DNA from 3 places in the Serratia sp. 2723 genome. Region 3 is predicted to be linked to each of the others. Evidence: predicted binding sites of a transcription regulator. Region 3 holds the regulator's gene; each other region holds the start of a gene.
The links. The regulator PhoB, encoded in region 3, activates phosphate uptake and scavenging genes when phosphate is short. The targets are predictions, from matches to a motif close to CTGTCATAAAACTGNCNNAT.
Positions count from the first base shown of each region.

Region 1: the regulator PhoB is predicted to act here: its motif matches at 7,892-7,911, upstream of pstS (phosphate ABC transporter substrate-binding protein PstS).
Region 2: the regulator PhoB is predicted to act here: its motif matches at 7,353-7,372, upstream of ugpB (sn-glycerol-3-phosphate ABC transporter substrate-binding protein UgpB).

Region 1 is NZ_JBNDIN010000013.1:36,607-46,958, forward strand. Features, by position in the region: gene ABIE29_RS18165 (phosphotransferase) at 1-2,002, opposite strand, end outside; gene ABIE29_RS18170 (ABC transporter ATP-binding protein) at 2,031-3,836, opposite strand; gene ABIE29_RS18175 (glycosyltransferase family 4 protein) at 3,833-4,978, opposite strand; gene ABIE29_RS18180 (glycosyltransferase family 4 protein) at 4,975-6,222, opposite strand; gene ABIE29_RS18185 (glycosyltransferase family protein) at 6,212-7,423, opposite strand; gene pstS (phosphate ABC transporter substrate-binding protein PstS) at 8,022-9,062, shown strand; gene pstC (phosphate ABC transporter permease PstC) at 9,153-10,109, shown strand; gene pstA (phosphate ABC transporter permease PstA) at 10,111-10,352, shown strand, end outside.
Region 2 is NZ_JBNDIN010000008.1:157,307-167,658, reverse strand. Features, by position in the region: gene ABIE29_RS14435 (amino acid permease) at 1-334, shown strand, start outside; gene hisS (histidine--tRNA ligase) at 331-1,590, shown strand; gene ABIE29_RS14425 (hypothetical protein) at 1,698-2,060, shown strand; gene ugpQ (glycerophosphodiester phosphodiesterase) at 2,224-2,970, opposite strand; gene ABIE29_RS14415 (sn-glycerol-3-phosphate import ATP-binding protein UgpC) at 2,970-4,043, opposite strand; gene ugpE (sn-glycerol-3-phosphate ABC transporter permease UgpE) at 4,049-4,894, opposite strand; gene ugpA (sn-glycerol-3-phosphate ABC transporter permease UgpA) at 4,891-5,778, opposite strand; gene ugpB (sn-glycerol-3-phosphate ABC transporter substrate-binding protein UgpB) at 5,893-7,212, opposite strand; gene ABIE29_RS14395 (PLP-dependent aminotransferase family protein) at 7,406-8,593, opposite strand; gene livF (high-affinity branched-chain amino acid ABC transporter ATP-binding protein LivF) at 8,637-9,338, opposite strand; gene livG (high-affinity branched-chain amino acid ABC transporter ATP-binding protein LivG) at 9,343-10,110, opposite strand; gene ABIE29_RS14380 (high-affinity branched-chain amino acid ABC transporter permease LivM) at 10,107-10,352, opposite strand, start outside.
Region 3 is NZ_JBNDIN010000003.1:328,091-338,442, reverse strand. Features, by position in the region: gene mak (fructokinase) at 239-1,147, shown strand; gene licT (BglG family transcription antiterminator LicT) at 1,207-2,064, opposite strand; gene sbcC (exonuclease subunit SbcC) at 2,271-5,522, opposite strand; gene sbcD (exonuclease subunit SbcD) at 5,519-6,748, opposite strand; gene phoB (phosphate response regulator transcription factor PhoB) at 6,951-7,640, shown strand; gene phoR (phosphate regulon sensor histidine kinase PhoR) at 7,665-8,981, shown strand; gene ABIE29_RS06500 (PstS family phosphate ABC transporter substrate-binding protein) at 8,996-9,934, shown strand.

The DNA.
Region 1 (10,352 bases), on a different contig from region 3:
AATCAAAATCCAGCAGGGTCAGTCGTAGAGGCTGTTGGTTATCGATCATGACCTGATCGGGGTAAAAATCGCGGTGGACGCAGGACGTTTTTTCCCTGTTCAACGGCAGGCTTAGATGTTCACAGGCACGTAGCAGGCGAGCAAGGCGGGCTTGCCAATGGGGATATAACGCAGCCACTTTGTGCAACCCTTTGCGCAATACCGCCAATTCGTCGGCGATACGCCACGTTTTTGCTGCTACGGCAAGTTGTAGCCCTTGATGCTGGTGTAATGCGGCCAATGCCTTGCCAACCAGTGTTCCCAACTCGGCTAACCGTGGCTCGCTGGGGATGAGCCGCTCGGTTAAAGTTACGGCATCGACCTTACGTTGTAGCCAGATATTCCACTCTGGCAGCAGGGCTAGTGGCTCGGGGACGGTGAAGGGAGCGGTGTCATCCCAACCCTGTCGCCAAAGGCATTTTTGATAGTCAAAGGCGGCACTGTTCACTCCCTTTTTACTATATTTCCCCAATACCTCATGCTGTTGGCGATGGTCTGGCTCGGCGAACTGATAGTGGATAATGGCGCGTCGGCCGGGCTTATGCCGTACGATCCTGCAAGCCTGTAGCTGGCTTTGTGGGGGCAGGTTCAATGCCGCTATCAGCGGTTGTGCCATGACCGATGGGGTACTGAGTTGCACCAGCAACTTTTCTGGTGGTAAGCAGGCCGTTGAGGTGGCTTGGGCCAGCAGTTGTTGTACGCGATCGAGTAATGCTTCGATCTGCTCGGGCCAATCCGCAGCCCGTACGCGAAAAGGTTCGGTTGCCAGGCACATTAGTGCCCAGGCCGCGTACCAGGCTAAAGCCTGCTTCTCCACCGGGCTGGTACGGGCAGCCGAGTAACCGGACAAAAAAGCGCGCATCACGGTATCAACCGATGGATATTGCAGGGTTTTATCAATGGCCTGGAGTTCCAGACGTGCCTGGAACGAGGCTAAATCCCTCAGGGGGACGCCGTAAGTACAGCGATCCCAATCGATAATGTGCAGTGCGCCACCGTCGGCGGGTTTCACCACCTGATCGGCGGAAAAATCACCGTGGATCAGTACCGGTTCGATTCGGCAAACCGCCAGGTATTGAGCGATTTGGGTGGCTAATTCACGATAGCGTTCGGCACCCGACGGGTGGATAACGGTAAGGATATTCAGCACGCGCCATAACGCCTGGATGTTCTCATTGCTGCCTGGTCCCTGGGGAAGTGAAAACGGCGCGTTGTGGACCTGAGCCAAAGCGCTACCGGCTGCCTCCATGGCGCTCAGAGAAAGCGTTCCGCTATGCTCTGGCCCCAGGCTCTCGCCCGCTATCCAACGCGTTGTCAGCATCCGCTGATTGCCGAGGCTGCCAAGCAGTGAGATATGGCCTAAAGCCGCGCCTACCGCCGTTCCCTGTAGCATTCGCCCATACTCTTTGGCACTGGCGCAGCGCAGTACGGCTATAGGTTCATTCTGGCAAGAAAGTTGGATGATGCTACGACGCTGGGGTTTATAGCGTAGAAAACACCAGTCGATATGCCCTGCCTCGCTGAAGGAAGGTAATAGCTGGTGTAATAACGCCTGGCGCGTCTCGTCATGTTTGAGTAAATGCAGAAAGCGCAGGCTGCGATCGTGCAACGGATGTTGCAGCAGGATGGCACTCGAGTGCAAAGCCAGTGGGGCATCCGGATCGCCAGCGACGATCAGTGCCTGTCGTTTGGGATGTAACCAGGATTGAGTAAAACGCTCGGCGGTCAGCGCCTTGGCAAAATAGGTTTTGCGTTGCCGTGAGCCCAGCGTCACGGTCAGGCTTGTGGCACAGCTGTTGCCGGGTTTATAGCGTAAATAATCTAGCGTTACGGATTGTGCATCTCGCAAGGTGGGCAGACACCGTAGCGCCTGGAGCAGGGCATCATTATCCAGCAGTAACGCCAAACCGGGTAGTAGGGGATCCTGAGCGATGATACGAAGGTCGGCTGCATGTGATGTCATAAGGGGTTACTTTGCCTCCTGGCTTGGTTCAGACTGTCCGTTGTAACTGCCACAGTTCCCAATAACGACCCTGCTCGGCCAACAGTTCGTCATGTGTGCCTTGCTCAACGATCGTTCCCTGGTCCAGAAACAGGATGCGATCGGCCCTGGCGGCGAAAGACAGGTTGTGCGTGATGATCAGGCTGGTACGGCCATGCATCAGTCGTGACAGGGCCTCTATGACGGCGTTTTCATTTTTGCTGTCCAGCCCGGTACCTGGTTCATCCAGTATCAGGATGGAATTTTGTCTGATGGCCGCCCGGGCGATGGCAATACGCTGGCGTTGCCCACCAGACAGTGAGCTTCCCCTTTCGCTGAGGACGGTGTCATACCCCTGTGGCAGTGTCATGATAAAATCATGGGCATTCGCCAGGCGCGCGGCCGCTATCGTCTGCTCCTCCGTGACCTCACTATGGGCTGCCAGATTGATATTCTCGCGAACCGTGACGCCAAACAGCAGGTTATCTTGCGGAACATAGCTTATCCGCTGGCGGATACTGCCGAGGGTATAATCGCGAATATCCCGGCCACCGATCTCGATGCGCCCGCAATCAGGATCGTACAGGCGCAGCAATAGGCCGATCAGGGTGGACTTACCCGCGCCAGAAGGTCCGGTTACCGCAACGCTTTGACCCGAGGGGATATAAAAGTTGGCTCCTTGCAACGTCTGTTTGCGCTCCGCCGCTGCTGTTGATTGATAGCTGAAATGGACGTTGTTAAAACGGATATCCCCTGGCGTGGCGGCCAATTCTCTCGCATTGGGGCGTTCGACGATCGCTGGCTGGTGGTGCAGCAGCTCGACAATACGCTCACCTGCCGTTATCGCTTTTGATAAGCGCCCGGTGTACTTGGCGTATTCTCTAACCGGGCGGAAGGTATTTTTCAGATAGGAGAGGAAGATCAGCAGATCGCCCGGCGACATGCGGCCAGCCATGACCTCCATGGCACCGTTTAACAACACTAATCCGGTCGTGAACGCGATCAGAATATCTACCCGGCGTTCCAATCCGGCAGACAGGCGTTTGGTTTGCACGTTCTGTTGCAGGCTTTGTGCATCGTCGCCGCGAAAGCTTTTCATTGTCGCCGACTCCAGCGACAGGGCTTGCACTGTCGCGATGCCCCCGAGGTATTCGGCAGCCTTGGCGGCCAAAGCCCCTTCCCGTTTACGCTGCCCACGGCTGACGTGGCTGATTTTCTGGCTGGCGCTGCGGGTCATCCACACCAGTAATAGCAGAGGCAGCAGAGCGATCAGCGTCAGCTGCCAGTCGAGGAACAGCATAATGCCGAACATGCCTAGCAGGATCACGATGCTTGATAACAGAGGCATGAGTGCGGTAACGGTCACCTCGCGCAGCATGGCGATGTCGTTGATCAGGCGCATCGTCAAATCGCCAGTTCTGGCCTGGTGGTGAAACTTGAGGGGAAGGCGTAACAGATGGGCAAACAGATCCAGGCGGATCTCGCTGAGCACCCGGCTACCTGCCAACGCCAGGCCAATGGTACTGAAATAGCCGATGGCGGCCTTGAGGATGGCAATCACGAAGACGCCGCCTGCGCATAACCACAGCCCGGTCTGGATGCTCAAGTCACCATTAGTGGCCAGCTTGCCGGACACCGGTTTGTCAGAGACTTCCGCCAGAATGAGATCGATGGCAAACGCCAACGGCCACGGTTCCAGTAAACGTATGCCGGATGCCAGCAACAGCGCCAGGAAGGCACTTTGGATCAACCTTCGCTGTTTGCGGATATAGGGAAGGAAGTGATGTAACATCTTCGCTTGATTGTGGTTATTCATTTCAGGCCCGCCAAACGCCAGATTTGTGCGGTGATGTTCTGCCAACTCTGGCTTTGTTCTACCTGTTGCCGCCCGGCCTCCCCCAGCCGCTGGCAGAGCGGAACATCGTCCAACAGGCGCTCAATGGCGATGCACAGTGCCAGGGCATCATCCGGCCTGACCAGCAGCCCGGTTTTTCCTTCTGACACTACCTCAGGCAGATGTCCGACCCGGGTGGTGATCACCGGTAACCTGGCGGCCATATACTCATAGATTTTCAGCGGTGAAAAATAGAACCCGGCCAACTGCGGATAGGGGGCGACGGCAATGTCCATCGCTGCCAGTAACCTTGGCACGCTGGCATGATTGACGGCACCGGAGAAGTAGCAGAAAGAAAGTAACCCATATTGCGTCAATTGGGCGCGAAGCTGCGGATATTCGGGGCCATCACCGACGATACAAAGCCGGACAGGGCGGTCGCGCTGGTGCAGGAGATGAAAGGCGTCAACCAGGGTCTGAACCCCGTGCCAAGGCTTCAATGAACCCACAAAACCAATCACTGCCGGATTATTCCGTACCGTTTTACGCGCTGAGTACCTTGCTGGATCGACGCCATTGGCCACCACATGAACCTTATTCCCAGACTCAGGGAAGTTCTCCAGCCAGGTTTTCACCCCAGGGGATACGGCGATGATCGTGGCGGCGTTCGTGAGCACCTGGCGTAATGTCTGCCCGGCCTCCTGCTCCAGGGGGAGTTGCCGATATTTACGCTGTTCTTCGATCAGTGGCGCATTCACTTCCAGAATACCGGTGATGCCTGATTTACGGGCAAAGGTCATACCCGCATGGCTCCACAACGAATAACGCTCATAGACCACATCATAAGGCCCGGTGAGTGCCAATTGTTCGCTCACCCAGCTATTGGCGCCCAGAGCCTGCCGTGCACGTTCCTCCTCCTGGGTATTCGGTGACACGGACGGCAATGGCTTAATGTTGATCTCTTTAAACTCAGCGGGCACCGGCCCGCCAAAGCGTTGGGCAAACAGCGTAATGGCCATACCCTGAGCCAGCAAGGCACGCAGGACTTCCTGAATATGTATCGATGCGCCCTTGTGGCCAAATACTGGAATGCCGGGATCGGCACAGAGATAAGCGACTTTCACGATTGGCCCCCTTGGGTAGCAGGTATTGGTTGAGCGTTGGCTCGAAAGATGGCGCGTAGCTGAGTAGTGTTTTTGTCGATGTCATAGTGCTGCTCAATACGCTCTCTGGCCCGTAGCGATAAAACAAGACCGGTGGGAGGGTCATTGAGCAGTCGTAACATGGCTTTGGCAAGGGCATGCGGATCCTGAGGAGCGACGCAAAGCCCGGTTTCACCGTTAGTGACCAATTCGGGGATCCCCGCGACCTGCGTTGAGATGACAGGGGTTCCCAGCGCCATGGCTTCCAGCAAGATGGTGGGTAAACCATCCCGGTCACCTTCTTCACTCACGATACAGGGGGCTACTACCATCGCGGCATTTTGCATGGCGTAAATGATACTGGGCTGGGGTAACGGGCCTGCCAGGGTGACTCGGTGTGCTATTCCTGCTGTTTGAATCTGTGCCGCCAACGCCTCTTGTAACGGGCCATAACCCACGATCGTTGCGCGAAACTCAACGTCGCATGAATGTAGCAGGCTCAGTGCTTCAATCAGGATGCCGAAACCTTTCTTGGCGACCAGGCGGCCAACCGCCAAAATATGGCGGGTTTGGTTTGCGGGTGCCAGATAAGGAAATTTAGCCAGTTCGATGCCGTTATAAACTCTGATTGCCTTATCGGCATCTCGGCCATAATGCTGTCTAAGGTAGGCCAGGTTGTAATCGGAAACGGTAATAGCCTGAGTGCTATCGCGCAGCTTGCGGGCCATATCCGTGGTTTCCTCATACGGGTAATAAATATCTTTGGCATGGGCGGTAAAGGTATAGCTGACCCCGCTTAGCCTGGCCGCCAACCGTGCGACCGTGGTGGCGCGCGTGGCGAAATGGGCATGCAGGCACTGGATACCCTGTGCACGTACCGCCATGGCTAGCATGATGGCCTGGGCAAACTCGTGAACGTTGTGATGCTGCGCCAGGAACAGGTTGTTGGCAAAATCGGGCAGTTGCTGATGAGCCTGTTGCAATAGTGCCCAAAAGCTTTCGCAATTGCGCTGCTTGTCGTTGAGCCGTGTAACGGGTGCCCGCACTTCGGCAATATCGTGCTGGAAGTGGGGTTCGTCCACTGGGCCAAGAGCAAAAATAGCTATTTTTGCTCCGGCACGTTCATGCGCCAGGATCTCGTTAACCACGAAGGTTTCGGAAAAACGGGGGTAACGTTTGACTACGTAACCCACATTAAGCGGCGGTGTCTGTGGGTCAGATATCATTGAGCGTCTCCTGTCTGGTTTTTGCTACGGTGTTGCTGGATTGGAACAGCGCTTTAACTTTGTGGGTAAATATCCCCAGCCCATTAAAATTCAAAACATGACGTGGGTTTTGCGGCGTGCCTTGTTCCGCCAGCCAGTGGTTGAGGAATGGCAGATTCAAGCAGTCAGGATGTATGCAAGACACCAGTTGCATCTCTGCCAGCCGACTTGCGCGTAACCATTGCTCCTGGCGAGGGGTGACGCGTGGGACGATCAAGGCACGCTTGTGGAAGGATAAAATTTCCGTGACGGTGTTATAGCCCCCCATGGTCACCAGGCATTCCGCCTGACGCAATAACTCCAAAGGTTCGGCAACAAATCTGACTACCAGCAGGTCATGACGCTTGGCGGCGATTTCTTGTAGCTCTCCCCTTTGCTCGGCGGGCATCATCGAGCCGGTAATCAACACTCCCATCATGCCGGAGGGAAAGGCGGCTTTGGCAAAAGTGGTGGCCAGCTCAAAGCCATCCTGGCCTCCGCCCACCAGGCAAAGCGCGTAGGGTTGCCGGATGCCGGGCACGATAGCCTGTGGTTTGGCCAGCTGGCGTGGGCGTCGGGTGGCATCCAGGTAACCAAGAAAAGAAATTTTCTGGCAGATATCACCCTCAAAGTGATAAGCCTGGGCTAAATTATAAAATGATTTGTCGCCATATATCCAAATAGAGGAAAAGTAATTACGAATAGTCTCAATATTATTTAATTTATCCCATTGCCGTTGTACGGTCGCAGGATCGTCAACAATATCACGTAAGCCTAGTACCAGGTGAGTCCCATTCTTTACCAGTGTCGGTAATACGCTGTCTAATTCAGACATCGCGCCTCTGGGAACGTTATCGACAATAAAAACATCAGGTTTGAATGTTTTCATTGCCGCCTGGATAATGTCGGCTCGCAGAGATACCAGACGCTGGATATCTCTGCCCAGTGAACGGGGGTGATACTCGCCTTCAGCGGTTTTAAAATAGGTGGGCAAGGTGATGATATCTGCCCCTTTGGGTAAGTGAAAACTCCCAGATTCATGGACTCCGCTGATTAATAGCACCTCTGTTTCCGGTATGGTGATCAGCAACTCACTGGCCAGTAAAAGATTTCTGCGGATGTGCCCTAACCCCATAGTATCATGGGAATAAAAGGCTATTTTTGGTACCTGATATTCACTCATTCAGCACTCCCTACTGTAAATCCCTTTATTCCTGAATAGGAATTGTCTCTTTTTTCAATAAATGATTATTGTTGTGAGCGAAAAATTACATTAATAATGTTTGGTGCGATGATTTTTACAATCTAACCTACCGTTACGCCCATCTGCAATTATTTTATTTTTGTTGAGCTTTGGTTTATTGACTTTTTCGGCGTTATTATTTGGTTGCTGTCAGGCTTTTTATTGTGGGACTATACTGATTATTGGTAAGCGTTAGGTTTTTGGTGGTAATGATTCAATGGTGTTATTCTTAAATTTCATTAGCGTCATTTAAGTCAAAAGAAATAGCAATATGGTTGTTTTTTTAGGGGTTGTCTGGTTTATTTTAGAAACGATTGCAGCGTTTTCTGATAATCGGTGATTATCCTATAGGGATAAGCGAATTCTTCTTTATTTATAGGTACGATCCTCTTGTGGTTGTGTGAACGCCTGTCATAAAAATGTCATATTTCGTACATTTTACTGTCACCAAACTGTCCTATTTTCCCTCCTGCAGCAATACTTACTCTGATGAAAACGACTCAAAGTCGATTTTTGAAATATCCCATTAGGAGGGATTATGAAACTGATGCGTACCACCGTCGCCAGTATTGTGGCAGCGACTTTCTCTTTGGCCTCTGTGTCCGCCTTCGCTGCTGCTAGCCTGACCGGTGCAGGTGCGACATTCCCCGCTCCGGTGTATGCCAAGTGGGCAGATTCTTATCAGAAAGAAACCGGTAACAAGGTTAACTATCAGGGGATTGGTTCCTCTGGTGGTGTGAAGCAAATCATCGCCAACACCGTTGACTTTGGTGCTTCTGATGCCCCGCTGTCCGATGAGAAACTGGCTGCGGACGGCCTGTTCCAGTTCCCTACCGTGATCGGTGGCGTGGTACTGGCGGTGAATATTCCGGGTATCAAATCCGGTGAGCTGACTCTGGATGGTCAAACCCTGGGGGATATCTACCTGGGCAACATCAAAAAATGGAATGACCCGGCAATCGTTAAACTGAACCCGGGCGTCAAGCTGCCGGATCAGGCTATCGCCGTGGTGCGTCGTGCTGATGGTTCCGGAACTTCTTTCGTCTTCACCAGCTATCTGGCCAAGGCAAACGCGCAGTGGAAAGAGAAAATTGGTGCAGGCTCAACCGTAAACTGGCCAACCGGCCTGGGTGGCAAGGGCAATGACGGCATCGCCGCGTTCGTTCAGCGTCTGCCTGGCTCTATCGGCTATGTTGAATACGCTTACGCCAAGCAGAACAACCTGGCCTACACTAAATTAGTGTCTGCCGATGGCAAAGCCGTTAGCCCAACCGAAGAGAGCTTCAGCGCGGCAGCCAAAGGCGTGGATTGGAGCAAAACCTTCGCGCAGGACCTGACCAACCAGAAAGGCGACAACGTCTGGCCAATCACCTCCACCACCTTCATCCTGGTGCACAAAGAGCAGAAGAAGCCTGAGCAGGGCGCAGAAGTGCTGAAGTTCTTTGACTGGGCTTACAAGACCGGTGCCAAGCAGGCCGGCGAACTGGATTACGCCGCTTTGCCTGCCGAAGTGGTGGAACAAATCCGTGCTGCCTGGAAGACCAACATCAAAGACAGCTCCGGTAAGGCCTTATTCTAACAACACAGGGGGTGCGGAAGACCGCGCCTCAACCTGACTGTCGGGGCCTGGCGTGCCGGGCCCTCCAAGCTTTAAACAGAAGAGTAATCTATGGCTGAGTACAAGCCGACCATTAAGGCACCGGGTAAAAACGGTGACATCATTTTCAGCGCGCTGGTCAGACTGGCGGCGCTGATTACCCTATTGTTGCTGGGTGGCATCATCGTTTCGCTGATTATCGCCTCCTGGCCAAGCATGCAGAAGTTCGGTTTTGCCTTCCTGTGGACCAAAGAGTGGGATGCGCCAGCCGAGCAGTTTGGTGCGCTGGTGCCGATCTACGGCACGGTCGTCACCTCGGTGATTGCGCTGATTATCGCCGTGCCGGTCAGTTTTGGTATTGCCCTGTTCCTGACCGAGTTGGCTCCTAACTGGCTCAAGCGCCCGTTGGGGATTGCGATAGAACTGTTAGCGGCGATCCCAAGCATCGTTTACGGCATGTGGGGCCTGTTCGTGTTTGCCCCGCTGTTCGCCAAATATTTCCAGACCCCGGTGGGGGAAGTGTTGTCCGGTATCCCGATCGTAGGCGAGCTGTTCTCCGGCCCGGCATTTGGTATCGGTATTCTGGCTGCCGGGGTGATCCTGGCCATTATGATTATTCCTTACATTGCGGCGGTAATGCGCGATGTGTTCGAACAGACCCCGGTGATGATGAAAGAGTCGGCCTATGGCATCGGCTGTACCACTTGGGAAGTGATCTGGCGCATTGTGCTGCCGTTCACCAAAAACGGCGTGATCGGCGGTGTGATGCTTGGCCTGGGACGCGCGCTGGGGGAAACCATGGCGGTGACCTTTATTATCGGTAACACCTACCAGCTCGACAGTTTCTCGCTGTATATGCCGGGCAACAGCATCACCTCGGCGTTGGCCAACGAATTCGCCGAAGCGGAATCCGGGCTACATACCTCTGCGTTGATGCAGCTTGGGCTGATCCTGTTTGTGATCACCTTTATCGTCCTGGCGCTGTCGAAGTTGATGGTGATGCGCCTGGCCAAGCGTGAGGGTCGCTAACATGGCAACGATGGATATGCAAAACCCGGTAGCACTGGCGGAAAGCCGCCGTAAAATGCAGGCCTGGCGTCGGCAGAAAAACCGTTTGGCGCTGTTCCTGTCGATGGCGACGATGGTCTTTGGCCTGTTCTGGCTGGTGTGGATCCTGTTCTCGACCATCACCAAGGGCATCGACGGCATGTCGCTGGCGTTGTTTACCGAAATGACGCCGCCACCGAATACCGCGGGTGGGGGGCTGGCTAA
Region 2 (10,352 bases), on a different contig from region 3:
GCCCGTGGTAATGGTGACCAAAAAGCTCAGACGCGGCCGACAATTTGCCATTTATAGCAGCCTGAGCCTGCTCGGACTGGCTTTCGTTGCCGTCGCACTGGCGGGTGCCGGGACGCAACCGCTCTTCTGGGGAATCATTTTGCAGATGGTAACGATACCCTTGTATCTGCTGTTCATTATGCGGCAACAGGCCTCATCAACGTTTACCGAAGGTTCAACGCTCAGCGCACTACATTCAGAACGGCGCTTGGGCAATGGGCCTTCTGCGCCAATATCTGCTGGCAACACCGGCGGCAGGTACCTTGTTGATACAGTGTATAAGGAACAACAATAGTGAAGATTCAGTCAATTAGAGGAATGAGAGACATTCTTCCCGAAGAAACGCCCCTCTGGCAGTGGTTGGAAAGCAAGGTCCGGAATATCACCTATCGTTATGGTTACCAGGAGGTGCGCCTACCGCTTCTGGAACCCGTTGCGCTGTTCGAACGTGCCGTTGGGGAGTCTACCGACATTGTCTCAAAAGAGATGTATAACTTCCGGGACAAGAATGGCGAACATATTACGTTACGCCCGGAAGGAACCAGCGGTTGCGTACGCGCGGTTATCGAAAACAACATGTGCTACAACACCACGCAACGCCTCTGGTATCAAGGCCCGATGTTCCGCTATGAGCGACCTCAAAAGGGCAGACTGCGTCAGTTCACCCAATTTGGCGTAGAGACCTTCGGTATGCCAGGCGCGGATATCGACGCAGAATTAATCTATATGGTCAAAGATCTCTTCAAGGCGCTAGGGGTCGATCGCTATATTCGCCTGGAGATTAACTCACTGGGTACGCTGCCGGAGCGGAAAGAACACCGTCGCGAACTGATTGAGTATTTCCTGCAACATAAGGAATTACTCGATGAAGACAGTCTGAATCGCCTGGAAACCAACCCGCTGCGGATCCTGGACAGTAAAAATCCGGACATGCAGGAGATGCTTGAAAACGCACCGCGGCTGCTGGATTTTCTGGGTGAGGAGTCTCGACAACATTTTACCGACCTGTGTCAGTTGTTGGATCAGGCAGGCATTGAGTATATCGTCAACCCGCGTCTGGTAAGAGGCCTGGATTACTACACGCGCACGGTGTTTGAGTGGATCACCGACGAGTTAGGTTCTCAGGGCACGGTCTGCGGCGGTGGCCGCTATGACGGGCTGGTGGAACTCTTCAGCAACAAAGGGTTACCCGCCTCCGGTTTCGCTATCGGTATTGAACGCCTGTTGTTATTGATCCAATCAGTGGACAGTAACAAGAATATCACCAATAAACCTGACATTGTCGTCACCTATGAGGAGGCAACGGCGAATATCCCCGCCCTGCTGTTGGCCAACCGTATTCGTCAACATCTGCCACAGCTGAAGCTCCTCAGTGATTTCAGCGGCTCAAAGCTGAAGCGCCAGCACAGCAACGCATTGAAAACCGGCTGCCGCTATATCGTTACGCTCAACGCAGACGGCAAGATTGGCCTATGGGATTTGATCAAAGACCACAGTGAAATTGTGGCGGAAGAGGAAATTTGGGCAATAATAGAAGCTGAGTCGAAATAGCAGGACAACCTCATCCCCGGCGCTCAATAGCTGCTTTCATCCTTCGGCCCAGGCGTTTGCTGGGCCGTAATCAGCGTTCAGAGGTGGGGATAGCCGGAGTGGATCTCATGCACAATCAACGACTGTTCGCCTTACTGCTGCTGCCCTGGTTGGCGGTGGCGGAAAACGGCGTTACCACACTCAGTCAGCAACAGCAGTTTCTTCACCACAGTGACCAGCAGTGGCAGCAACAGCGCGTCCTGAACAATCAGCAAATGGAACAACGCCATCAGCAGCAAGGTTATCCGCTCAAGATGAACCAACCCAAAATGCTGTCAGATAACCCAGGTGGCAACCCGATGCGGCCAATGAACGCTAACCGCAATACGATGCTGCAAAACGGCGGAGGGCCGCGCAATCCATTTAATAACACGCCTCCCGTGGTGCCACAGGCCCCACTCCCGGCGACCCTCTCACCCCCCTCATGGTAAGGATCAACGGATTGGTCAGTACCCTGCGCGTCGTTTTGATAGAACCTTGTCGCGTCAGTGAGGCGTTCGAGACACCCTATCCCCGAAAAACGGATACTAACCCCGCGCACCGGCTGACTCACTCCCCCTTTGAAAGGAGGCATTATCGCCCAGGAATAAGGAACTAACCGTTTGAAAAATCGGGGCCTATTAAATCTATCCGGTCGGTACAAATACAGTCAACGCCCCAGCTTAGTAATACACGTGCCCGCTCTGGTTGATTGACGGTATACACCAGAATACGCAGCCCGGCGTCTTTTAGCGCCGCGACACGCTCGGCGGTCAGTTCTTTATGATTAATATGCAGCGAGACACAGCCCAGGCGCTCGGTCAGCGCACGCCAATTGTCATCCCACTTGTCCAGCAACAGACCACGCGGCAGTTCTGGGGCGGTCTGCTGTGCTGCCGCCAGGGCTTCCACCGAGAACGAAGAAAGCAGCGGATCGGTTTGCCCTTGCCACAACATGCTGGCGGCAAACGCCACCACCCGGCCGGTTTCCTCGTCACTGCCGGTGGTTGGCTTGATTTCAATATTGGCCATCATGCCGTGCTGCTTACAGCGCTCCGCCACGTCCGACAGCAGCGGCAAACGCTCCCCTTTAAAGGCCGAGCTGTACCAGTCGCCGGCATCCAGTTCTACCAGCTTTTCCCATGGCAGTTCTCCCGCCACGCCCCAGCCGTTGCTAGTGCGTTCGAGCGTGTCATCATGCAGCAGGAAAATCTGCCCGTCCTGCGCCAGTTTGGCGTCAAACTCGATCATCTTATGGCCATGACGCGCGCCGACATCAATCGCGGCCAGGGTATTTTCCGGTGCCAGAGAACCGCCGCCGCGATGGGCGACAATATGGGGATAAGGCCAGGCTGTAGTCATCAATCCATCCGTGTTCCGCTATGGGTAGCAAAAAAGTGCAGCGCCGACGCAGGCAGCTGTAAATACAGGATGCTGCCCGCAGGCGGCAGGGTTTCATGGCTCAGGCGGACGATCACGCCTGCACTCCCCCATTGCCCATGTGCCAGGTTATCGGCACCGAGCAACTCCAGCGTTTGCAGCTCTAACGGAATGCCGCCCTGCTCGCGCGTACTCAGTTGAATATGCTCCGGTCGGATACCCAACGTCAACTCCTGTCCACCCCACTGTGGCCGAGGCTCTGGCAGATCCAGCGCCATACCACCGGCCAGGTGCAGTTGTTTGCCATCCGCACTCAACGTGCCGGGTAGCAGGTTCATCGCCGGGGAGCCGATAAAGCTGGCGACAAACAGCGTCGCCGGGCGTTGATAAACCTCACTCGGCGTACCGATTTGCTCCGCCACGCCTTTATTCATCACGATCACCCGCTGCGCCAGCGTCATCGCTTCAACCTGATCGTGGGTGACATACAGGCTGGTGGTTTTCAGGCGGCGATGCAACTGCTGCAATTCCAGGCGCATCTGGACGCGTAATTTGGCGTCCAGGTTGGAGAGCGGCTCATCAAACAGGAACACCGCCGGTTCGCGCACAATCGCACGCCCCATCGCCACCCGCTGGCGCTGGCCACCGGAAAGCTCACGCGGTTTGCGCTGCAACAGGGGTTCCAATTCCAGAATACGCGCGGCTTCCTCCACTCGCTGGCGGATGTGCTGTTTGCCAAAGCCACGGATTTTCAGGCCATAGGCCATATTGTCGTACACGCTCATATGCGGATACAGCGCGTAATTCTGGAACACCATGGCGATGCCGCGATCTTTCGGTTCCAGATCGGTCACGCGCTGGCTATCGATATAGATATCCCCGCTGGTGGTGCGCTCCAGCCCTGCCACCATCCGCAACAACGTCGATTTGCCACAGCCGGAGGGGCCAACCATCACAATAAATTCACCGTCAGCCACGTCGAGATCGATCTGCTTGATCACCGGCGTTTTGCCGTCGTAAGACTTGGTGACCGCCTGTAGTTTTAAACCTGCCATATTCGTTACTTCTCGCTATCAACCAGACCGCGCACAAACCAGCGCTGCATCAGAAGAACCACCGCCAACGGCGGGATTAAAGTCAACATCATTGCCGCCATCACCTGATTCCACTGGGTCGGTGCGCCGGAGGTGGAAATCATGCTGCGGATCCCCGCCACCGCCGTGCTCATCGAGGCGTCACTGGTGACCAGGATCGGCCACAGGTACTGGTTCCAGCCGTAGATGAAGGTGATGACAAACAGCGCCGCCAGATTGGTTTTCGACAGCGGCAGTACGATGTCCCAAAAGAAGCGCATCGGCCCGGCACCGTCGATACGGGCTGCCTCCAGCAGCTCATCCGGCAGGGTCATAAAAAACTGACGCAGCAGGAAGGTGGCCGTGGCCGAGGCCATCAGCGGCAGCGTGAGGCCGGTGTAGCTGTCCAGCAGGTTGAGGTTGGAGATCACTTCCACCGTCGGGAAGATACGCACCTCGACCGGCAGCATCAGCGTCATGAAGATCAGCCAGAAGAACAGGCTGCGCAGCGGAAAACGGAAATAGACGATGGCATAGGCGGACAGCACCGAAACCACGATCTTGCCGCAGGTGATCGCCAGCGCCATGATCACGCTGTTAAGCAGCAGCATCGAGAACGGCACCTTGAGGGTGCCCACACCGCCCTGCCAGATATGGCGGACGTTGTCCCACAGGTGTCCGCCAGGGACCAGCGTCATCGGCACCTGGAACACTTGCTGATCGTCCAGCGTAGCGGCCACGAAGGCCACATACAGCGGGAACAGCACCACCAGCACGCCAACAATCAGCATCGTATGGCTGAAGATATCCAGCCCGCGTCGGTTCTCAATCATTGGTAACGCACCTTACGTTCGACAAAGCGGAACTGGATCACCGTCAGGCCAATCACCAACAGCATCAGCACCACCGACTGCGCCGCCGAGCTGGACAGATCCAGACCGGCAAAGCCTTCACGATAGATTTTGTACACCAGCGTAGTGGTCGATTGCACCGGCCCACCGCCGGTAGCGGCGTCGATCACCGGGAAGGTATCGAAGAAGGCATACACCAGGTTCACCACCAACAGGAAGAAACTCACCGGCGTGATCAGCGGCAGCACCAGGTTGAAGAAACGCCGTACCGGGCCTGCCCCGTCGATCGCAGCCGCTTCCACCAGGGAACGTGGGATGGATTGCAAAGCGGCCAGGAAAAACAGGAAGTTATAGCTGATCTGCTGCCACACCGATGCCAACACCACCAGGAACATTGCCTGGCCGCTGTTTTGCGCATGGTTCCAGTCGTAACCAAAACCGGCGAGCACATGGGTGATCAGGCCCATACCGGGGCTGAACAGGAAGATCCACAGCACCGCCGCTACCGCAGGGGCAACCGCATAAGGCAGGATCATCAACGTCTGATAGAAGCGGCTGCCGCGCAGCACGTAGTCCACCAGCGCGGCAAAGAACAGCGATACCAGCAGGCCAACACCGGCCACCAGGAAGCTGAACAGTAACGTGGTATAGAAAGAGTCCAGGTAATACGGGTCCTGGAACAGCTGTGTAAAGTTGTCCAACCCGACAAACTGGCTGGAGAGGCCGAACGGATCGACGCTTTGTACCGAGTACCACAGCGCCTGACCGGCAGGCCACAGGAAGAATACGACGGTGATCAGCAGCTGTGGCAGCACCAACATATAGGGCAGCCAGCTACAGCCAAAGCCGGGACGGGATGATGACATAGGGTTAACCGTTAAATATGGATGAGGACCGGTATCAGCCCCTCACCCCAACCCTCTCCGAAAGGAGAGGGAGTGGATCGATGTCGTTTGGCAGAATATCGCCCAATCTGACGCTTACTTGGTGGAGGCTTCGAAGCGGCGCAGTAACACGTCACCGCGCTGTACCGCGGCATCCAGCGCCTGCTGCGGGGTTTTCTTGTCGGTCCACACGCTTTCCAGTTCTTCATCCACCACGGTACGGATTTGCGGCATATTGCCCAGGCGCAGCCCTTTGGTGAATGCCAACGGTGGCTTGTTCAGCATCTGGCGGGTGGCCACATCAGCCCCTGGATTCTGGTCGTAGAAGCCCTGTTGCTTGGTCATATCAAAGGCGGCAGTGGTGATCGGCAGGTAGCCGGTCTTCTGATGCCATTCGGCGGCAATCTCAGGCTGGGCCAGATATTGCAGGAATTCCGCCACGCCTTTGTAGGTCGCCGCGTCTTTGCCGTTCATCACCCACAGGCTGGCCCCGCCGATAATGGCGTTCTGCGGTGCATTTTTTGCGTCAGCATCAAAAGGCATCATGCCCACGCCGAAGTCAAACTTGGCGTATTTGCGGATGCTGGCCAGCGAGCCGGAAGAGGCGGTCGCCATGGCGCAGTCGCCGTTGTAGAACTTCTCGGTAGGTTCGTCTTTGCGGCCGAAGTAGGTGAAATCGCCCTTCTTGTTCATGTCTTGCAGGAACTGAATATGTTTCACCTGTAGCGGCTGGTTGAACTCCAGCTTGGCATTGGTGCCGCCAAAGCCGTTGTTTTCACTGGCGAACGGCACGCCATGCCAGGCGCTGAAGTTCTCCAGTTGGATCCAACCCAGCCAACCGCTGGTGTAACCACACTTCATGCCAGCCGCGCGCAGTTTGGCCGCATCAGCCGCCAGCTCCTGCCAGGTTTTCGGTGGCTGATCCGGGTTCAAGCCCGCTTTCTTGAAGGCGTCTTTGTTGTAATACAGCACCGGGGTGGAGCTGTTGAAAGGCTGGGACAGCAAATGGCCGCTCTTGTTATCGGTGTAGTAACCGGCCACGGTCGGCACAAACACCGATTCATCGAACTTGACGCCCGACTCCTGGAACACCTGATACACCGGCTTGATCGCCTTGCTCGCCATCATGGTGGCGGTGCCCACTTCGTAGACCTGCAGGATCGCCGGAGCCTTGCCGGAACGGTAGGCGGCAATGCCCGCCGCCAGACTTTGTTCGTAGTTGCCTTTATAAACCGGGACGATCTTCACATCGCTGTGAGTTTGGTTGAAACGGTCCGCCAGAGAGTCCACTTCAGCGCCCAGTTCCCCTTCCATCGAATGCCAGAATGGGATCTCGGTGGCAGCAATTGCATGGCCGCTGACCGCCAGGGCCAAGGTAACGCACAACGTGGTTTTTTTAATCGCGTGAGCAAACATGCCTAACTCCTGAAAAAGCTGGTGTGATCAAAACGCGTGAGCGAAAAGAAACAGTTTTTGTTCGGATGCTAAACATGCCATGCGCGGATGACAGAAAAATAACCGTTAGATGACAACAAGATGACGGAAGGGGGAAGTGCAGATGACGGTTTGATGTCGGCGGCAGGGAATTCACCCCACCGCCGCAGAGAGATTACAGCGAGCGACGCAGGCGGGCGACGGCCTCTTGCATCTGTTGTTCGGTTGCCGTGGCAAACGACAGACGGAAGGTAGAGCGATCCGGTTTTTCAGAGAAGAAGTATTCTCCCGGCACAAACACCACGCCCTGCTTCAGGGTGGTTTTCAGCCACTCGGTGGCATCGAATTGCTGACGGAAACGCGCCCACAGGAACATGCCGCCTTTCGGCATATCAAAGCTGATCACATCACCCAGCTCTTTTTCCACCAGCCCGGCCAGGATCTCGCCTTTGTGCTTGTAGGCCGCGCGGATCTTTTCGATCTGCGCCGGTAAACGATCCAGCCCCAGGTAACATTCGACGATGCTCTGCGACAGCGCGCTGGCATGCAGATCCGCCGCCTGCTTGATGATCGCCACTTTATGCAGCAGGAATGGCGGCAGGATGGCCCAACCCAAGCGCAGGCCCGGAGCCAGGATTTTGGAGAAGGTGGAGGTATAGATAATGTTTTCGGTATGGCCCAGTACCTGCTGCGAAACCTGATACAGCGTAGCATTACGCTCTTCGGTGAAGCGCAGCTCGCCGTACGGGTCATCCTCGATAATCAGGAAGTTATGCTCCACCGCCAGTTTCACCAACTGCTCACGGCGTGCGGCGCTCAGGGTCAGGCCGCTCGGGTTGCCGAAGTTCGGCACCACGTATACCCCTTTGATCTTCTGGGTTTTCAGCAGTTCAGCCAGTTCATCAACCACCATGCCGTCGCTGTCTGAAGAGACGGACATGACGTTGGCTTCCGCCAGTTCCAGCGTTTGCAGCGCTGCCAGATAGGTCGGGCGCTCTACTACAAACACATCACCGGGGTTAATCACCGCACGCATCACCAGATCCAACGCCTGCTGGGAGCCTGCGGTCACCACGATATCTTCCGGCCTGGCATTAACGCCACGCTGTGCGCATAGGGTACAGATGCCTTCACGCAGCAGTTCGCTGCCTTCGGTCAGCCCATATTGGAACGCGCTTTTTGGCTGCTCGGTAATGGCCTGCTGGGTGGCAATGCTCAATCCTTCGAAGTCAAACAGCGCATCAGAGGGAATGCCACCCGCCAGCGAAATGACGTTTTCCATTTTGCTGTGCTTGAGCAATTCGCGGATTGCCGAGCTTTTGACCTTTACGATGCGCTGCGCGAGTAGTCCTTCTGTCTTCATTGCTTGTTCTCGTAATCGTTAAAATACGTATATTGCCGATGGTTCAACCACCGAGATAGGCCGAGCGTACTGCTTCGTTTGCTAATAATGCGGCCCCCGTATCTTCCAACACCACGCGGCCGTTTTCCAGCACATAACCACGATCCGCCAGTTTTAGTGCCTGGTTGGCGTTTTGTTCCACCAGGAAGATGGTCATCCCCTCTTCGCGCAGTTGCTGGATGATATCGAAAATCTGCTGGATGATGATGGGGGCCAGCCCAAGTGAAGGCTCGTCCAACAGCAACAACTTCGGCTGGCTCATCAGCGCACGACCAATCGCCAGCATCTGCTGCTCGCCACCTGACATGGTGCCAGAGCGCTGGCTACGGCGCTCCAGCAGGCGTGGAAACAGGGTAAATACCCGCTCGATGCGTTGGTGATACTGCTCGCGATCGGCAAAGAAACCGCCCATCGCCAGGTTCTCTTCCACCGTCATGCGTGAGAACACCCGCCGCCCTTCCGGTACGATCGCCACGGCCTCACGCATGATGCGCGCTGTCTGCCACTGGGTGATGTCCTGATCCATCAAGGTGATGGACCCTTCGCTGGCCCTTGGGTCGCCGCATAGCGTGCCTAGCAGGGTGGTTTTACCGGCACCGTTGGCGCCGATCAGGGTGACGATCTCCCCCTGTTGAATGTTCAGGCTGACCTGGTGCAGCGCCTGGATTTTGCCGTAATGGGCGGAAACCTGATTAAATGACAACATATGCTTATTCGCCCAGATAGGCCCGGATCACGTCCGGGTTATTGCGGATTTCTGCCGGTGTGCCTTGCGCCAACGGCGTTCCCTGATTCACCACGTAGATGCGATCGGAAATCCCCATCACCAGTTTCATATCGTGCTCAATCAACAGCACCGACACCTGGTGCTGGTCACGCAGCTCGACGATCAGGTGATCCAGCTCATCGGTTTCTTTCGGGTTCAGGCCCGCCGCCGGTTCATCCAGCATCAATAGTTCCGGGCGCGTTACCATGCAGCGGGCGATCTCCAGCCGACGCTGCTGGCCATAGGCCAGATTACCCGCCGAACGGTTAGCCATCTCCAACAGGCCCACACGCTCCAGCCACACCGCCGCACGCTCCAGCGCATCGGCCTCTGCACGGCGGAACGCCGGGGTTTTCAGCAAACCGGCAAACACGCCGCTTTTCAAATGCTGATGTTGGGCCACCAGCAGGTTTTCAATCACCGTCATTTCACGGAACAGCCGCACGTGCTGGAAGGTGCGTACCACGCCCATGCGGGCAATGGTCTGGCCGGAAAGCCCTTCCAGATGGCGATCGCGCAGTTTGATGGTGCCACTGGTCGGGCGATAGAATCCGGTCAGGCAGTTGAACACCGTGGTCTTGCCCGCGCCATTCGGACCAATCAACGAAACAATCTCACCTTGATGCAGTTCCAGCGCGACGTTGTTTACCGCCAGCAAACCACCAAAACGCATCGAAAGCCCGGCTACCGCCAGTAAAGGTTGAGTACTCATGCCTGCTCCCCCTTCACGGCTTTGATATCAGCCACTTTCAGCTTCAACTGCGGGCGTTTCATCGGTAGCAGCCCCTGTGGCCGCCAAATCATCATCAACACCATCAGCGCCCCCAGCAGCAACATGCTGTATTCATTCAGATCGCGCATCATCTCACGGGACACTACCAGCAGGATCGCCGCCAGGATCACCGCAAACTGTGAGCCCATGCCGCCCAATACCACGATCGCCAGCACAAAGGC
Region 3 (10,352 bases):
TGTTATCCCAGGCTGGGCGTGCATTTGGCACGCAGATTCATCAAAAGCAGGGCGGCATAATAACGAATTGACGCTGAAAAATCGCCTCATTCCCACTGATTTGCGTCCGCTGCCGCGTTTCACACAACCAGATAGGGGAATTGCCATTGGCGTCACATTCGGTGAGCGTGGCGTGAGCCGGGCTATGCGCTACACTGGGCGGCAAGTTCGTTGTCGTGCTGAATTGGGGAGAGAAATTTTGCGTATTGGTATCGATCTGGGTGGCACCAAAATTGAAGTGATTGCGTTAGCCAACGACGGCGCGGAGCTGTTCCGCCATCGTATTGCCACGCCTCGTCATGATTATCAGCTGACGCTGGACGCTATCTGCGGGTTGGTGACGCTGGCGGAGGAAAAAACCGGCCAGCAAGGCTCGGTGGGCGTGGGGATCCCTGGGACGCTGTCGCCCTTTACCGGCCTGGTAAAAAATGCCAACTCTACCTGGCTGAATGGCCAGCCGTTGGATAAAGATCTTTCCGCCATGTTGCAACGCGAGGTGCGTCTGGCGAACGACGCCAACTGTCTGGCGGTATCGGAAGCCACCGATGGGGCCGCAGCCGGAAAACCAACCGTATTTGCGGTGATTATTGGTACTGGATGTGGGGCTGGGGTAGCGATTAATGGCCAGGTACATGCTGGGGGCAACGGTATAGCCGGCGAGTGGGGCCATAACCCGTTGCCGTGGCTGGATGAGGACGAACTGCGTTTTCGCGCCGAGGTGCCCTGTTACTGTGGCAAGCCTGGCTGTATTGAAACCTTTATCTCCGGGACTGGTTTCGCTACCGACTATGCACGATTGAGTGGTCGAGCACTGAAAGGCCACGAAATTATGGCGCTGGCTGCACAACAGGATGCGGTGGCAGAGTTGGCTATTCAGCGTTATGAAATGCGGTTGGCGAAGTCCCTGGCGCACGTGATCAATCTCTTTGATCCCGATGTGATCGTCCTGGGCGGCGGCATGAGCAACGTGGAGCGGCTGTATCAAACGGTGCCGTCACTGGTGAAACCTTGGGTATTTGGCGGCGAGTGCGAAACGCCGATCCGTAAGGCAATACACGGTGATTCCAGTGGCGTGCGCGGCGCGGCCTGGCTCTGGCCTCAGGTGTAACAAACCTCAAGCGCCTTACTCCGTAGGGGGCAGTTTGCAGCCCCCCTACGTTGAGAACCCTAATCCTTTGGCGCGTAGTCTTTTTCGCTTTCGCTACGTACCCGCTCGATATGGATGGTCAGAAACATCATTTCTTCGCTGGTCAGTTGGTGCTGGTAGCTTTTCTCGATGTGCTGGTTGATCTTGCCTGCACAGGCGAATGACTCGCGGTATTTCTCCTTTACCACCTGATACAGCGAATCGTCCTCGCTGTTGACGTAGTTGTTGCCTAACAGCCGCTGGGCAAAGAATTTCAGGTGGGTGACAAAGCGATGGTAGCTGAGCGCTTCCTCGTTGTAGTCAAAACGGAAATGGTATTTGACGATATTGAGGATCTCCTGCATCACGCGGGTGATATGCAGGGTGTTGTGCATTTCGTCATTGAGCTGCGCGTTGACCAGGTGCAAGGCAATAAACCCGGCCTCGTCTTCCGGCAGCGTGGTTTCCAGGCGCTTGGCGATGATGGTTAACGCCTCAAGCCCGATGGCAAACTCGTTTGGATAGAGTTTCTTGATCTCCCACAGCAGCGCGTTCTTGATATCCAGCCCTTGCGCGTGGCGTTGCAGCGCAAAATGGATATGGTCGGTCAGCGTGATGTAGACAATGTTATGCAGTTTCCCCGGCAGCCGCTCGCGGGCGAGGGTGATGATCTTGTCTGCGGTGGTCACACACGCCAGCGGGATCTCCGCCAGCAGTTCTTTGTAGCGTTCGCTCATTTCGCCACTGTTGAGGGTGAACACCTTTTCGATCAGGCTTTCATCCACACTTTCCCCGGCTTTCTTTTGAAAGCCAATGCCACGCCCCATAACCACCGTTTCTTCCTGATGGTCATTCAGCGTAATCACTACGTTATTATTGAGTATTTTAGCGATTTTCATGGCTATTCCCGGCCCGCTGAAAACAAAAAAACCCGACGTTCAGGAATGATCCCGAAAGTCAGGTTTTGCCTGTATGCACAGTGACAATCCTGTAATCATTATCATGATAACCGTTGTCGGCTCTGGCTCAATGCTTTTCAGCTTGTACTGTAGCCACGATCACACTTCTGGCCGTAGTTATCTCTTGACGTAAGCCCCTGTCGCGGTCATTCGATGCGAAACTGAGTATCCAATCGGCTGACACCCAGCCCATTGACCTTTTTCACCTTAATCTGCACCGGGATGCGCTCCTTCATTGCCTCCACGTGGCTGATCACGCCGATAGTTTTGCCGGTGGCGTTAAGGCTGTCCAAGGCGTCTAGCGCGGTGTCCAGCGTCTCGGCGTCCAGCGTGCCGAAGCCCTCGTCCAGGAACAGCGAATCGATGCTGGTCTTGTGGCTGACCAGATCGGACAAGGCCAGCGCTAGCGCCAGACTCACCAGAAAGCTTTCACCGCCAGAAAGGGTACGTGTATCGCGCAGGGCATCGGCCTGCCAGGTATCTACCACCTGCAGCTCCAGTGCATCACTGGTTTTGCGCTGCAACAGATAGCGCCCGTGCAGACGGCCAAGCTGGTTGTTGGCCAGGTAAACCAGATGATCGAGGGTCAAGCCCTGGGCGAATTTGCGGAACTTGTCGCCCTCTTTGGAGCCGATAAGCTGGTTGAGCAGGCTCCAGTCGTCGTACTGCTGCTGGCTTTGGGCGATCTGTTCGAACAGGGACTGTTGATTGCGGCGGCGCTCGGCATCACTGCTCAGTTGGTTGCGCACCTCGCCCTGGCGCAGCTGTAGCGTTTTCAGCCGTTCCGCCAGCCCGCTGAGCGCGGTGGTGAGTTGCTCGATATTGGCCTGGGTTTCATCCAGGTCCGCTGGGCGATCCAGACGATGCTGTTCCAGCGCTTGTACGGCCTGTGCCAGTAATGTGGTGGCCTGAACCTGACGCTCCTGCAACTGCTCTTTGTGCTGCTGTAAGCGCAGGCGTTCGTCGTCATCCAGCAGCGCGGCGTTGAATGCGGCCTCATCGTCGAAGGTACTGCTGGCCAAGGCCCGCTGCCATTGGTGTTCGGCTTTTTGCCCCCGTTCGATTTGCTGCTGCTGTTGTTGCTGCAAACCGACCCACTGGCCGGCCAGGCGATCGTGCTGCTCCTGGGCTTTGTGCAATTGCTCCGTAGCCTGCTGCAAGGCGTTCTCTGCGGCGTTTTGTGCCGTGCGCAACTGCTCGCGGGCTTCCGCCACCGTTCGCTCACCAAACAGCGCGATACGTTCGTTACGCTGTGCCAGCAGCTGAGTTTCATTCGTCAGGCACTGCTGTTGCCATTGTGCCAATTGGCGTTGAGTTTCCTGCTGACTTTTCTGCAGCAGCTCAAAGCGCTCATTCAGCCGCGCCGTTTCCTGTTGCGAACTCTGCTGTTCGGTTTGCAGGGCATTCAGGGCATCCTTCGCAAGCTGTACGGCCTTGGCGAGCCGTTCGTGTTGCAACAGAAGCTGCTGAGCGGCCTGCTCTTCACTCTCGCAAGCCTCCAGCCAGACGGTTAACCGGGCGCTGTCTTGCAGCGTAAAGTCGAAGGCCAAGGGGGCGCTGAGGGTCTGCCAGCTTTGCAGATGGTTTTCCTGCTGCTCAAGTTCCTGGTTCAACTGCGTTTGCTGCCGTTGCTGCTGCTCTTTCAGGCTTTCACTGCGTGCGCGCAGTTCTGTCCCTTGAGTGTGCAGCTCTTCGGTTTGGCTGCGCAATTGAGCGACGCGCCGTTCCGTTTCCGATGGTTTGACGGCTTGATATTGCTCGATCGCTGGATGGTGCGTGGAGCCGCACAGCGGGCAGGGAGCATCGGTTTGCAGCCGCGCCCGTTCGGCTTCCAGACTGACGATGCGCTTTTCCAGTTCGAGCGTCTTCTCAACGTCTGTCAGGTGCGCTTTTTGCTGTTTATACTGCTGGCGTACCGCATCGAGCTGGGTTTCCACTTCGGTCAGCTGTTTTTGGCGGGTAGTGAATTCGAGCCGTTGTTGCTCAAGGCGCTGCTGGTTCTGCTGGAACAGTAAGGCCAGTTTCGACAACTGCTGGCGAACCGGGCGCAAGCCACTCAGTTCGGCCTGGCGGTGACGCAGTTTCTCCAGCGGGGATTGCGCCTCTAACGTGGCATGTTGCTGGAGTTGGCTATCCAGCGCCGCCGTGAGTTCAAGCTGCCTGGTTTGATACTGGCCCGCCAGGGTAGCCAGTTGGCTGCGTCTTTCGGTTAGCTGTTCCAGCGTACGCCGCAGTTCTTCGCTCTGCCGTTGGCTCTCGGCATGCTGCTTGCGTGCTTCTGCTAACTGGTTCTGCAACTGGGCGATCTGGTGATCGAGCGGTAACACCTTGTCATCCATCAGCGTTTGTTGCTGTTGTTGATGTTCTGTCTGGGTTTGTCTGGCCTTTTGTGCCTGCTCCAACTGCTGCTGTAACGGCATTAGTTCGGCTAATTGCCGCTGTTGCTGCTGTGCCAACTGTTCGATCTGCCGTTGCAACGCCAACTGATCTTGCTGGCAGCGATTGCGTTCATTTAACAACGGGCGCAGTTTCTCAGCGGGCTCACTACGAGCTAGCTGCTGCAACTGCGGTTCGGCCAGTTGAAACTCCTGCTGCACGCCAGCCAGCTGGTGCTGATAGTCCTGAGTCTGTTGCTGGATGGTTTGCCAGCGTTGTAGCCAGCTCAACTGATGCTGTTGCTGCTGCGCCTGTTGGCTAAGAAGCTGCTCTTCAGCCCCGAGTTCCCCGAGTTGGTTTTCCAGCACCTGGCGCTGCTCATCATTGAGCAGTTCAATCCCGCTGGCGCGGTGATGTAAAGCGTCCAGATCGCTTTTCGCCTGTTTGTGCTGTTCGAAGACCTGTGCCGACAACTGCCCATAAATTTCGGTGCCGGTCAGTTCTTCCAGCAGTTCGGCACGCTCGTTGGCCTTGGCGTTCAGGAAGGCGGCGAACTGGCCCTGCGACAGCATCATCGATTTGGTGAAGCGGCCAAAATCCAGCCCGGTGATTGCGGCAATCAGTTCTTTTTTATCGGAAATTTTATCCGCCAGGATTTTGCCGTCTGCCCGCAGTGCCAGCTCTACCTTGGGAGCCTGCAGGTTGCCGTCCGGATCGTTTTTCGCCCGGCGTTGGCTCCAGAAGGCGCGATAGCCGACGCCTTTGACCTCAAACTCCACTTCTGCCAGCGATTCGGCGGTGTGGCGGGTCATCAATTCGTTCTGGCTGGCGCTGACTTCCAGGCGCGGCGTCTGGTGATAAAGTGCCAGGCAGATGGCATCCAGCAGGGTGGTTTTACCTGCTCCTGTGGGGCCGGTGATGGCAAACAGGCCGTTGCTGGCGAAGGGTTCCGCCGTGAAGTCGATTTTCCACTCGCCCTGTAGCGAGTTGAGGTTTTTCAGCCTTAGGCTCAGGATCTTCATGCTGATGGCTCCTCATACTGGTGCAAGGTTTCTACCACCTGCTGGAACATCTGCCGCATCTGCTGTTGGCGCGGCTCGGCCATCTCGGCTTCCAACGCCAACCGGCGCTCGAAGACTTCGCCGACGCTTAATTCATTCAAGGTTTCTTTATCCTGCTGGGCAATGGTCTGGCTACGTTGCTCTTTACTGCGCCGCAGCAGCACCACTTCAACCGGTAAATCTTCCGCCAACTGTTGGATGCGGCGCTGAATATCGCTGAGGTAATCCTGAGTGGTTACTTCGATATCCAACCAAACCGGGAGTTCGCCCTGATAATCGGCAAACTGCTGTAATTGAGCCTCGATTTGCTGCAAATCACCTTTTATCAGCTGCATGGGCTGGAAGGTTGGGATCTCCAGCGGCGTGATCTGTTGTAGCGCTCCGTCGGCAAAATCGACCATAAACACGCTTTTGGTCTTGCCTAACTCGTCGAAACTCAGAGGAATTGGGGAGCCGCTGTAGCGGATATGCTCAGACTTGGCGACGTTCTGCGCGCGATGGATATGCCCCAACGCAATGTAATCGGCAGGGGGGAACGCCTGGGCTGGAAAGGCGTCCAGCGTGCCGATATAGATATCCCGTACCGAATCCGAAGTGGTGACGCCCACGGTGGTTAAATGGCCTGTGGCGACGATCGGCAGTGGCAAACCCAACGCATCGCGGCGCGTACAGGCCGCCTGATACAGGTTTTGGTAATGTTCGGCGATGGCCTCTTGCAGAGCTTGCTGCTTTTGGTTGCCAGACTCACCAGCGCGGCTGGTGAGCAAATCCCGTGGGCGCAGGAACGGGATCGCGCAGAGCACCGCCCCTGGTTGGCCATCAAGCTGGTTGAGCACCACGATTTGCTGCTCAAGCTCGCTTTGCGCGTTGGCAACCACGGTGGTGTTCAGGCAGGAGAGTAGCTCACGCGATTCATTCAGCGTGGCCACGGAGTCGTGGTTGCCGCCCAGCACCACCAGTTGGCAGCCGGTACGTTGCAGCTCCACCACAAAGCGGTTGTACAGTTCGCGGGCGTAGCTTGGCGGGGAGCCGGTATCGAACAGATCGCCTGCGACGATCAGCGCATCCACCCGCTGCTGTTCCACCTGTTCGATCAGCCAGCCCAAGAAGGCCTGATGCTCGGCGGCGCGGCTTTTGGTGAAAAAGTACTGGCCCAAATGCCAGTCGGAGGTGTGGATCAGGCGCATAGGTCTTCCATCGCTAACAGGATGATAAGGGCATAAATGGGCCTTATCGTAACTCAAGCATGATGATATTTCTTTAACGCCAGAAATAATCGCTATGCTTACTGCGATCAACCGGGCTTTTTTTTCATAAAAGTGTCACAAAACTGACGCATAATGGCGACCGCAATCAACTGAGATCGCTAACACATTGGCAGGATTGACGATGGCAAGACGCATACTGGTGGTGGAAGACGAAGCGCCGATCCGTGAGATGGTGTGCTTTGTGTTGGAGCAGAATGGTTACCAACCGTTGGAAGCCGAGGATTATGACAGTGCCGTCACGCGCCTGTCTGAGCCGTTCCCTGATTTGGTGTTACTGGACTGGATGTTACCGGGAGGGTCCGGTATCCAGTTTATCAAGCATATGAAGCGCGAGGCGATGACCCGGGATATCCCGGTGATGATGCTGACCGCGCGTGGTGAAGAAGAAGATCGGGTACGTGGTCTGGAGGTTGGTGCGGATGATTACATCACCAAGCCTTTCTCCCCCAAGGAACTGGTGGCACGTATCAAGGCGGTGATGCGCCGTATTTCACCAATGGCAGTAGAAGAAGTGATTGAAATGCAGGGGCTAAGCCTGGATCCTTCCTCGCACCGGGTGATGGCTAATGAGCAGGCGCTGGAGATGGGGCCGACCGAGTTCAAACTGCTGCACTTCTTTATGACTCATCCTGAACGGGTTTATAGCCGCGAACAGTTGCTTAATCACGTCTGGGGCACTAACGTTTATGTGGAAGACCGCACCGTTGATGTGCATATCCGCCGGCTGCGTAAGGCGCTGGAGACCAGTGGTCATGACAAGATGGTTCAAACCGTTCGCGGCACCGGTTATCGGTTCTCGACGCGCTACTGATCGCACCGCGCTGGAGAGGTTACCGTGCTAGAACGTTTATCGTGGAAGAGGCTGGCGCTGGAGCTGGCCCTTTTTTGCCTGCCCGCCTTATTGCTGGGGCTTGTTTTCGGTTATCTGCCCTGGCTGCTGTTGGTTTCGGTGCTGGCCGCGCTGGCCTGGAACTTCTATAACCAACTCAAACTTTCCCACTGGCTGTGGGTGGACCGCAGTATGACGCCGCCGCCGGGCCGCTGGAGCTGGGAGCCGCTGTTCTATGGCCTGTATCAGATGCAGCAGCGTAATCGCCGTCGCCGCCGTGAGCTGGCGCTGTTGATCAAACGCTTTCGCAGCGGGGCAGAATCCTTGCCGGATGCGGTGGTGATGACCACCGTGGAGGGCAATATCTTCTGGTGTAACGGCCTGGCACAACATCTGCTGGGCTTTCGTTGGCCGGAAGATAACGGCCAACACATTCTCAACCTGCTGCGCTACCCGGAATTCAGCCATTATCTGCAACAGCAAGAATTCACCAGACCGCTGACGCTACAGCTGAATAACGAGCACTTTGTTGAATTCCGTATCATGCCCTATTCCGAAGGCCAACTGCTGATGGTGGCCCGTGATGTGACCCAGATGCGCCAACTGGAAGGGGCCAGACGCAACTTCTTCGCCAACGTCAGCCATGAGCTGCGTACGCCGCTAACGGTGTTGCAAGGCTACCTGGAGATGATGAGTGACGAAGAGCTGGATGGTTCGCTGCGTGGCAAAGCCTTGGGCACCATGCAAGAGCAGACCAAACGCATGGATGGCCTGGTGAAGCAGTTGCTTACACTCTCCAGGATCGAGGCTGCACCAAACGTGGATATGAACGAGAAGGTGGATATTCCGTTAATGCTGCGGGTATTGCAGCGTGAGGCGCAGTCGCTCAGCGCTGGTAATCACCAGATCAATTTCCGGGTGAATGAAAATCTGCAGGTGTTCGGTAACGAGGATCAACTGCGCAGCGCGGTTTCCAATCTGGTGTACAACGCCGTCAACCATACTCCGGCGGGCACCAATATCGAAGTGAGCTGGCAGCAGACGCCGCAGGGGGCTCAGTTCCAGGTCAGCGATAACGGGCCGGGCATTGGTGCCGAACATATCCCGCGCCTGACCGAGCGTTTCTATCGCGTAGATAAGGCACGTTCGCGCCAGACCGGCGGCAGTGGGCTCGGGTTGGCCATTGTGAAGCATGCGCTCAGCCATCATGATTCACGGCTGGAGATCCTCAGCGAGCCAGGCATTGGCACCCGTTTTATCTTTACCTTGCCTAACCGGTTGATTGTTCCCGCGGCTTTAGCAGAGAATGCGGTGAAAAATTAGCAGGTAGCCCTACCATGAATCGATTTACCCAAGCTTTGCTGCTTTGCCTGTTGTTGTCGGTTGGCCGCGGGGCCGTGGCTGCTCCGGATGGCATGCTTTCCGGCAACCTGTCTAGCGTAGGCTCCGATACCCTGGCCAACCTGATGGCGCTGTGGGGGCAGGATTTCAGCCGACACTATCCCAACGTTAACCTGCAACTGCAGGCTGCCGGTTCCTCGACGGCACCCACCGCATTGGCGGCAGGAGCGGCGCAGCTTGGCCCAATGAGCCGGCCAATGAAGGCGGCGGAGGTCTCGGCATTTGAGCACCGCTACGGCTATGCGCCGCTGGCGGTGCCGGTTGCGGTCGATGCGCTGGTGGTGCTGGTGCATCAGGACAATCCGCTGCGTGGCTTGAATCTGCAACAGCTGGATCAAATCTTTTCTGCTACCCGCCGTTGCGGGGAAAACACGCCGATTAACCGCTGGGGAGAAATGGGGTTACAGGGCGGCTGGCAGCAACGCGCTTTGCAACGCTTTGGCCGCAACTCCGCTTCGGGCACCTATGGATATTTCAAGCTGCGTGCGTTATGTGGCGGTGACTTTATGGCGCGGGTGAATGAACTGCCGGGTTCGGCCTCGGTGGTACAGGCGGTGGCCGGTTCGTTAAACGGTATCGGCTATGCCAGCATTGGTTTTCGTGCCAGCGGAGTGCGGTTGCTGCCCCTGGCAGAAACTGGCGATCGTTATGTTGAACCCAGCGAAACCAACGTGCGCAACGGAAGCTATCCATTGGCGCGCTATCTGTATATCTACATCAATAAAGCCCCGAATCAGCCGCTGGAACCCTTGACGGCGGCGTTCCTCGACCGTGTGCTCTCTGTGCAGGGGCAGGATCTGGTTAATCTCGACGGTTATCTGCCGTTGCCACCGGCAACGCTGCGTAAAACCCGTACGCTGCTGGGGCTGGAGTAGGGATGATTTTTGAGCGCATACCACGCGTTTTATAGCTGATTAATGGCGTTTTCACGCATCATGTAACTAGTTATTTCAATTTTCGTGAGTGATGTGCTCAAAAATAATACAAATCATGTAGTGCATATTTATTGATAACCCCTATGTTCGACTGGATGAGCAATATTATCTGGACGATCGCTCTGCTTTTTATCCTGCGTATTGCCTTTTGGCACTATAAACGTTTAACTAGCCCCCTATTGCCGGACTAAACCTCCATTTTCCCCAGCATTCTTCGGTGATTGCGACCATGGATTCAGCGGGGAAAAAACGTCTAAAAATCTGCTCGTCATCATGAGTATTCGCCTTTCTCAAGGTAAGACGCTGCTATTGTGCGCTGTCTGTTGCCTATGAATTTCACGATGAGAGAGCAGGCCGG